DNA from 2 places in the Thauera butanivorans genome. Region 1 is predicted to be linked to the other one. Evidence: predicted binding sites of a transcription regulator. Region 1 holds the regulator's gene; the other holds the start of a gene.

Region 1 (4,414 bases):
GCTTCCGCAGCGGCATCTGCCGACGCAGCAGCCCCGGTATCGACCTCTCCCGGCAGGATCGAGCGGATCGGGTCGTCGGGCGACATGCGCGTCGGCCCGACCGGTGTCGGTTCGACGTCGCGCGCTTCCAGCAGGATCGTAACGCGGCGGTTGCGGCCCCTGCCCTCTTCGCTGGCGTTGTCCGCCACCGGGCGCTGGTCGGCATAGCCGGCGACGCTTAGGCGGCCGGGCAGCACGCCGCTGTCGACAAACAGGCGCGCCACACTCGAAGCACGCACTGCCGACAGTTCCCAGTTCGACGGAAAGCGCCAGGAACCGATCGGCGTGCTGTCGGTATGGCCTTCGATGGTGATCGGGAATATCGAGGCCGCCAGCACCTGCGCCACCGCGCGCAGGGCCTCAGCCGCGGGCGCACTCAGCGCGGCGTCGCCGGGGGCGAACAGCAGCGCGGCATTGATCTCGATGCTAATGCCGAACGCACCTTCGGACACATTGACTTCGCCGGTCTGCGCCAGTGCGCCCATCGCGCGGCGGATTTCCTCGGCCATGCCACGCATCTGCGCGGTGGTCTGCCTGCGGCGGGCCTCGGCCGCCTCCTGCAGCTCGGCGTTCGCCGGCGGCGCCGGCCTGACGACCGGCGCCATCGCCACCGGCGGCACGATGAACTGCTCGCCCCTGTCGGTGATGCTGAGACTGCGGAAGGCCTGGACGATCGAGTCCGACACGACGCGGTACTTGCCCTCGTTGATCGAGGACAGCGAATACATCACGACGAAGAAGGCGAACAGCAGCGTGATGAAGTCGGCGTAGGACACGAGCCAGCGCTCGTGGTTGTCGTGTTCTTCCGCCTGTCTGCGTCTGCGCGCCATGGCCTGCGGCTAGACCACGTAGCCCTGCATGCGGCTGGCGATGATGCGCGGGTTCTCGCCGTTGGCGATGCCGACGATGCCGTCGACGAACATCTCGCGCTGCGTCACCAGCACGCCGATCTGCGCCGCCAGCTTTTTGGCGATCGGCAGGAACACCAGGTTGGCGAAGCCCACGCCGTAGATGGTGGCGACGAAGGCGACGGCGATGCCCGCGCCCAGCCGCGAAGGATCGGACAGGTTCTCCATGACGTGGATCAGCCCCATCACCGCGCCGAGGATGCCGATGGTCGGCGCATAGCCGCCGGCCGCTTCCCAGATTCTGGTCGATTGCCGCATCCGGGCCTCCCAGGCGTCGATCTCCACTTCGAGCACTTCCCGCAGGCGCACCGGATCGACGCCATCGACCAGCAGTTGCAGCCCCTTGCGCATGAAGGGGTCCGGCAGGCTGCCGATGTGGTTCTCGAGCACCAGCAGGCCGTCCTTGCGCGCGATCTGGCCCCAATTGACGACCTGGTCGATCATGCGCGACGGATTGGTCACCGGTGGCACGAACACCCAGCGCGCCATGCGCACGCCATCGACGAAGATGCGCAGCGGACTCTGCAGCATCACCGCGCCCAGCGTGCCGCCGATGACGATGAAGAAGGCCGTCGGCTGCAGCAGCGAGGATACGTGCCCGCCTTCGAGCACCTGCCCGCCGACGATCGCGGCAAGCCCCAGCGCGAGGCCGAAGACACTGATCCTATCCATGACGCAGTCCGGGTATCGTCATCGGGCGCTCGTCAGGTCTGCTGCTTCTTGGGCGGCCGGCCGCGCCGCGCGGCCGCCGGCGCGTCGCCGCCGAACACCGACGAGCGCAGCCGCGCCACCGCCTGGCTGTGGAGCTGGCAGACCCGCGACTCGGTCACGCCGAGCACGGCGCCGATCTCGCGCAGGTTCAGTTCCTCGTCGTAGTAGAGCGCCATCACCAGTTGCTCGCGCTCGGGCAGCACCTGGATCGCCGACACCAGCCGCCGGCGCATGTCGGCATCTTCCAGCAGATCGAGCGGGTTGGCATCCTGCTGCGCGAGATGGCGTTCGAGGAAATCGTCGTTCCGATCCTGGCCGAAATCCTCGAAATACACCAATTGGTACCCACGCGCTTCCTGCAGCATGTGCTGGTACTCGGCCAGCGGCACGCCGAGCGACTCCGCCAGTTCGCCTTCGGTCGGCGCCCGTCCGTATTCCTGCTCGAGCATGTGGATGGCGGATTCGATGCGCCGCATGTCGCGCCGCAGGCTGCGCGGCAGCCAGTCCGCTTCGCGCAGGCCGTCAAGCATGGCGCCGCGGATGCGCTGCACGGCATAGGTTTCGAACTGTGCGCCGAGGCCGTCCTCGTAGCGGCCGATGGCATCGAGCAGACCCATCATGCCGTTCTGGATCAGGTCGTCGACTTCGACGCTGGCCGGCAGCCTGGCCATGAGCTGGTAGGCGATGCGCTTGACCAGCGGCGCATAAGCTTCGACCAGATGGGCCTTGTCGAGATTACCTTGGGCGTCGTACATCCATTGGGCCTGTATTTTCCTGCGGCGCGATCCGGCCGGCATACCTGGACGGGAAGTGGATTGCCGGCATTCTCCCGCACTGTCACAGGCATTACCAGCGGGATACATCACACCGCCCGCCATGTTCAGGCTCTCCGCACGGACTTCGCCCGGCCCGCCGCCTCGATGTCGCGCATGAAGGCGGCGCTGGCCGCCCGCGTCGCCGCGGCAGCATCGAAACGCGACAGCGTGGCAGTCAGGTCGTCGTGCTCGACTTCGCCCAGCCATTCCAGCGGCAGGCCGACGTGGCGCCGGACCAGTGCATTCAGACCGGCGAAGAACCGCGCGGCATCGTCACGGTCGCGCGCACGGCAGACTGCGACATGGGCGGAACCCGCGCCGGCGGCGGCCAATGCCTTGAGCGTGCGATAGGCCTCGGTGGCCCCGCTCGCGCTCGCCTCCACCACCAGCAGGCGGCGCGGCGCGGCAGCGACGAAGGGGGAGGGTTCGGCCGCCGTTTCACCAGCGGCATGCACCAGCACGAAGCTGGCATGGCGGTGCAGGATGCGCAGCGCCTCGACCAGGCAGGCGCGGCGCGCATCGTCCAGCAGGGGCAGCGCCAGTGCGGCAGCCACCGCCGGCACGCGGCCGAGCAGGCCAGGCGAGGGTTGCAGCACGTCGGCCAGCGTGCTGCGGCCGTCGAGCAGTTGCAGCAGGTCCGGCCCGGGCGCCTGGCGCAGTACCTCGCCCAGCCCGGCTTCGCCTTCGGCCTCGTCCAGGATCAGCACCCGCTCGGCGTGGCCGGCGATGCGATGCGCAGCCAGCACCGCGTTGTGCGCACGGCGGCGGCCGCAGGCATAAAGTGCCAGCACCTGCGGCGGCACGCGGCGGAACAGGCGCCTCAACCCTGCCGCCTGGTCTTCTCGTCGGTCGATCATCTCAGGCACCTCCGGCCGCGGCCAGCATCATTCCCGTCTCGTCACCGTTCAGATGCCAGGGCGATTCGGCCCCCTGCCCGCGCAGCGCGCGATGCAGCAGATAGGCCCGGTTGGGCAGGTGCAGGTCTTCCGGCACCCGCTGGCCGTTGGTCAGGTAGCGGATCCCGAGCCGGTGGCGCACGGCGACGTCGAGCGCCGGCGCCAGGGAGGCGGCCTCGTCCACCTTGGTGAAGATGCAGCCCGCCAGGTCGTCCCCGGCATAGGCGCGCACCACGTCGTCCAGCGTGTCGCCGCGCGCGGTGGCATTCAGCAGCAGCAGGCGGCGGACGTCGCCGGCGCCGCTCAGCATCGCCGCCTGCTCGGCCACCATGCGGTCGCGCTGGCTCATGCCCATGGTGTCGATCAGCACCATATGCTTGTTGCGCAGGCCGGCCAGGGTCTGGCGCAGATCGGCGGCGTCGCGCACCGAGAATACCGGCACGCCCAGGATGCGGCCATAGATGCGCAGTTGCTCCTGCGCACCGATGCGGTAGCCATCGGTGGTGATCATCGCCAGCCGGCTGGCGCCGTGGCGCACCACGCAGCGCGCGGCGAGCTTGGCCGTGGTGGTGGTCTTGCCGACACCGGTCGGCCCGACCAGCGCGAACACGCCGCCCTGGTCGATCACGTCGTCGTCCGAGGCGTGGGCGCGCATCATGCGGTCGAGCAATGCGCCCGCCGCCTCGCGCGCCTCGATCCGGCCCGCCTCCTCGGGCACCGCCGCGGACAGCTTGCGCGCGGTGGCGGCGGAAAAGCCGGCTTCGAGCAGTTCGCCCATCAAGGCCGCGCGGCCCGGCGCCTGGCGCTGGGTTTCGCCCCAGGCGAAGCCGGCAAGCTGGCGCTCGATCATGCCGCGAATGCCGGACAGCTCTTCCATCAGCCGGGCATTGGTTTCCTGCAGCTCACGCACGCGGGCACTGCCGGAATCCTCGGCCGGCGCGGACACAGGAGCCGAAGCCGGCGCAGGCCGGCTGCGCATGGCGAAGTCGGCCGTCTCGATACGCGGCGGCGAGAAAGGCCGGATGACGGGCTGCTGGGGGGCGGC
Region 2 (4,414 bases), 690 kb from region 1:
GGTTGATGTTGTTGGGGATGATGGCGCGGCCGCGGGCGACTTCGTCGCGGACGAACTCGGGCGTGATCTCGGCGACCAGGCTGGCGCCGAAGCTCTGGCCCGGGTGCTGGCGCAGCAGCATCTCGGCCATGCGCTGGCCCTTGGGGCCGGTGGCGCGCAGCAACTCGATGTAGCGGGCGCGGTTCAGGTTCTCGCGGATGGCGATGTATTCCATCTCGGGGGTGATGATGCCGCGGCGGGCGTAGTGCATCTGGGTGACGTTGGCGCCGGCCTTGGCACGCCGCGGCTTGCGGTGCAGGCCAGGAAAGCGCAGTTCGTCGAGCGCCTCGTCGGCGGCGCGCTGGCGGCCGAATTCGGAGGACAGGTCGGGCAGCACTTCGGTGTCGCCGCGCTCCTCGATCCAGTCCTGGCGCAGCGCGGGCAGGCCGGAGCGGATGTCGATCTTCGCGGCCGGGTCGGTATAGGGGCCGGAACAGTCATAGACGAAGATCGGTGGGTTGGGCTCGGCGCCGAAGGAAGCCGGGGTGTCGCTCTGGGTGATCTCGCGCATCGGCACGCGGATGTCCGGGCGCGAACCTTCGACGTAGATCTTGCGCGAGTTGGGCAGCGGTGCAATGGCGGCTTCGTCGACGTGGGCGGATGAGGCGAGGAATTTTTCCGGGGCGTTCATGATGGGTGTCTCCGTGTTGGGTGTTTGAATCGTGTACTGCAGGATGGAACAGGGAAAACAGGCTGCACCGTCAGCGTGGAATGCGGCGATATGGCGATGCGGCGGGGAGGGCAGCGGGCGCGCTGCGGACCTTCTCGGTGTGGGGCGCCGGAGGCGCTCAGTCCGAGCCGTTCCGTGCGCGCCACAGCGCGTGGAAGTGATGGACCGGTCCATGGCCGCTGCCTGCCGCCAACTGGTCTGCATGCGCGATCGCATTCACCAGCCATTGGCGGGCATGGCGTACCGCGGTTTCGACCGGGCGGAAGCCGCCCGCCGTCTGGGGCAGCAGCGCGGCGATGGCCGAGCTCAGCGTGCAGCCGGTACCGTGGGTGTTGCGGGTGTCGATGCGTCGGGCGGGCAGTTCGACCATGCGGTCGCCGTCGAACAGCAGGTCGGTCAACTCGTCGCCCGGCAGGTGGCCGCCCTTCAGCAGCACCCAGCGTTCGGACGACAGCGGCAGCAGTTCGCGCAGGCGCTCGGCGGCGCGGTACATTTCCTTGACCGATTCCGGGGCGCGCTGCTCGAGCAGCACGCCGGCCTCGGGCAGGTTGGGGGTGATCATGAAAGCCTGCGGGAACAGCGCCTCGCGCATCATCGCGATCGCGCTTTTCGCCAGCAGGCTGTCGCCGCTCTTGGCCACCATGACCGGATCGAGCACGACCCTGGCGGCCTGCCAGTGGGCGAGGCGGTCGGCGACAGCGGCGGTGACTTCGGCGCTGCCGAGCATGCCGATCTTGGTGGCATGCAAGCGGACGTCGGCGAACAGGGTGTCGATCTGCAGGCGCAGGAAATCGGTCGGCGGTACATGCACACCGGTCACGGCCTGCGTATTCTGCGCGGTCAGTGCCGCGACCACGCCGCAGCCGTAGGCGCCGAGCGCGGAGAAGGTCTTGATGTCGGCGAAGACGCCTGCACCGCCGGATGGGTCGATGCCGGCGATCGAGACGACGTTCGGAATGTGGGATGGGCTGCTGGCCGCAGCCGCGGATGATGCAGGTGAGTTCATGATTCCGTTTCCCTACGCCGGTGCGAGCCGGATCAGGTTCCAAGGGTGTATCTCAGCCCATGCGCCACGGGCACCCCCAACGAGAGCGGCAGACGATACTGCATGTGCTTGCGTGTGGCAAGGGTCTCAAGATTTCGGCGGCGAAGTCGTTTAGGATCGTACCGATCCGAATCCGGCTGTTTCGATGAAACCGTTCCGTCTCCTTCTGGTGGCTTTGCTGGCCGCCGTGCCCTTGCAGGACGCACTTGCCGCCGACTGGCAACTGGTGCTGAGCGATCGCAGCCGGCGTGTCGAAATCGATCGCGCCAGCATCTTCTCGTCCGACCGCGGCACCAAGGTGTCGTGGGGCAGAGTGGTCCTGGGCAGGGCGGAGGCGGTGTCTTCCGGTTACGCCACGATCAAGGCGCTGAACCGCTATGACTGCCAGAACCGGACTTTCGCCACCGTCAAGCGTGTCTATCTGGACGTCGACGACAACATCGTGCGCGAGGAGCCGGTTGCGGATGCGAAGCCCCTGCAGGTGACGCCGGGTTCGGTGGATGAACGGATGTGGCGCGAAGTGTGCGGCCCGCCATCCTCCGCCGACATCCGGAAGGTGGCGGGCGAGATCCAGAAGCTGGCCGAGAAGGCCGGGCCGCAGACAGTCGCCGCCAAGTCTGCCGAGCGGCCGCAGCCTGCCGGAGAGGCTGCCCGTCCCGGCCCGATCGAGGCGCGCGACGTTTCGGCGCAGCCGCTCCGTGCGATGGATGCGCAGCCACCGCAGGCGTCGATCGTTCCAGGCTTGCCCAGCATCAAACCGGCCAAGCCTGATCCGCAAGCCGTGGAGCGGGAGGCGCCCCGCGCCCCGGAGTCCGCGCCGCAGCGCCAGGCCGGACGTCCCGTGCCTGCAACTGCCGTGCAGAAAGCGAAGCCGGGCGTTGCGCGCAAAGCGTCCGTGAGCGAGGCAGCTAGGCCGGGTTCCACGCCGCCGGCCCGGCCGTCAGCGGGAACGGGGCAGGCGCTCGCGGCGAAGCCGACGGGCGAGGTGGCAGAGGATGATCCGCTGGAGGCGCTGCTGCAGGCCCGGCGCAGCAAAGCGGTGGGGCCGGGCTGGAGCTACGACGGCGACACCGGCCCCGAAGCCTGGGGGCGGCTGCGGCCCGACTGGCGCATCTGCAGCGAGGGGCGGCGCCAGTCGCCGATCGATCTGCGCGAAGGCCTGGCAGTCGATCTGGCTCCGGTCAAGTTCCATTACCACGCCAGCGGCTTCCGCATCAGCGATACGGGCAACACGCTGCAGGTCGATGTCGGCGGCGGCATGGGCATGGAGGTGCGGGGCGTCCGCTACGAACTCGAGCGCTTCACGCTTCACCGCCCGTCGCAGGAGCGCATCGGCGGCATGGCCTACGACATGGCGATGTACCTCGAACATCGCAGCGCCGGCGGCGACATCGCGATGCTGGCCGTGCAACTGACGGTCGGCACGGAGCCCAACGCGCTGCTGCAGACGCTGTGGAACAACCTGCCGCTCGATCGCGGCCGCGAGTACGTGCCCGATGCGGCCATCGATCTGGCCACCTTCGTGCCGTCCGATCCAGCCCATTTCCTTTACCTGGGCTCGTTGCCGACGCCGCCCTGCACCGAGGACGTGGTGTGGGTGGTGATGAAGACGCCGGTGGAGATGAGTGCCGATCAACTCGCCATCTTCAGCCGCCTTTATGCGCGCAATACGCGGCCGATCCAGCCGACCAACGGCCGCCTGGTGCTCGAGTCGCGTTGAGTTCGCGTGCCTGGCATGTGCGGTTTCGCTTGCCGTGCTTCGTCCGCGATCCATTCCCGTCGTGGGGCATCAACTGCGTTAGAATGACGCGGTTTTGCCACAATGGACGGCGTATCGAATCAGCGTCCGCCAAGAGTCCGCCTATTTTCGCCGGGAGCACTTGATGAACTTCGAAAAAGCACGCTTCAACATGGTCGAGCAGCAGATCCGCCCCTGGGAGGTGCTGGATCAGGACGTGCTCGATCTCCTGATGACGGTCAAGCGCGAGGAATTCGTGCCGGCGGAGGCACGTGCGTTGGCATTCGCCGACGTCGAGATCCCGATCGGCTGTGGCCAGGTGATGCTGAAGCCGGTCATCGAAGGCAAGGTGCTGCAGGCGCTGCAACCGGCGAAGTCCGACTCCGCGCTCGAGATCGGCTCCGGCTCCGGCTTCTTCGCCGCCCTGCTGGCCGCGCGCTGCGAATGGGTGCGGACGATGGAAATCGAGCCCGAACTGGTCAGGCTCGCTTCCGCCAACCTGGCGCGCAATGGCGTCGAGAACGTCATCGTCGCCCAGGGCGACGGCATCGACGGCTGGCCCGAGCGTGCGCCCTACGACGTGATCGTCGTTTCGGGCGGCGTGCAGTATGTGCCGCAGGCGCTGCTGGAGCAGCTCAAGGTCGGTGGCCGCCTGTTCGCCTTCGTCGGCGAGGCCCCGGTGATGAAGGCCCGCCTGATCACCTGCGAAGGTGAAGGGCGCTTCCGCACCGAAGACATCTTCGAAACCGTCGTGCCGATGCTGCAGAACGCATCGCGCCGCGACAGCTTCAGCTTCTGAGCTGCCGCCGATGCGACAGATCGGCCCGCGCGACCTGGCGGAGCGCCTGAATGATGCATCCCGGGAAGCGCCGCTACTGCTCGACGTGCGCGAGCCCTGGGAGTTCGAACTGTGCCGCGTCGC

Evidence for each region. The regulator FliA, encoded in region 1, starts transcription of late flagellar genes. The targets are predictions, from matches to a motif close to CTAAAGTTNNNNNNNNNNNNGCCGNTA.
Region 2: ACNQFN_RS17930 (surface-adhesin E family protein) is a predicted target of FliA. The motif match lies at 1,841-1,867, and genes of this name have one in related genera.

The regions. Positions count from the first base shown of each region.
Region 1 covers NZ_CP183038.1:3,010,799-3,015,212, forward strand. The annotation lists gene motD (flagellar motor protein MotD) at 1-869, opposite strand, end outside; gene ACNQFN_RS14590 (flagellar motor protein) at 879-1,619, opposite strand; gene ACNQFN_RS14595 (RNA polymerase sigma factor FliA) at 1,652-2,413, opposite strand; gene ACNQFN_RS14600 (MinD/ParA family ATP-binding protein) at 2,539-3,330, opposite strand; gene flhF (flagellar biosynthesis protein FlhF) at 3,332-4,414, opposite strand, start outside.
Region 2 covers NZ_CP183038.1:3,702,037-3,706,450, reverse strand. The annotation lists gene thiC (phosphomethylpyrimidine synthase ThiC) at 1-670, opposite strand, end outside; gene thiD (bifunctional hydroxymethylpyrimidine kinase/phosphomethylpyrimidine kinase) at 828-1,715, opposite strand; TPP riboswitch at 1,708-1,803, opposite strand; gene ACNQFN_RS17930 (surface-adhesin E family protein) at 1,900-3,474, shown strand; gene ACNQFN_RS17925 (protein-L-isoaspartate O-methyltransferase family protein) at 3,638-4,291, shown strand; gene ACNQFN_RS17920 (rhodanese-like domain-containing protein) at 4,302-4,414, shown strand, end outside.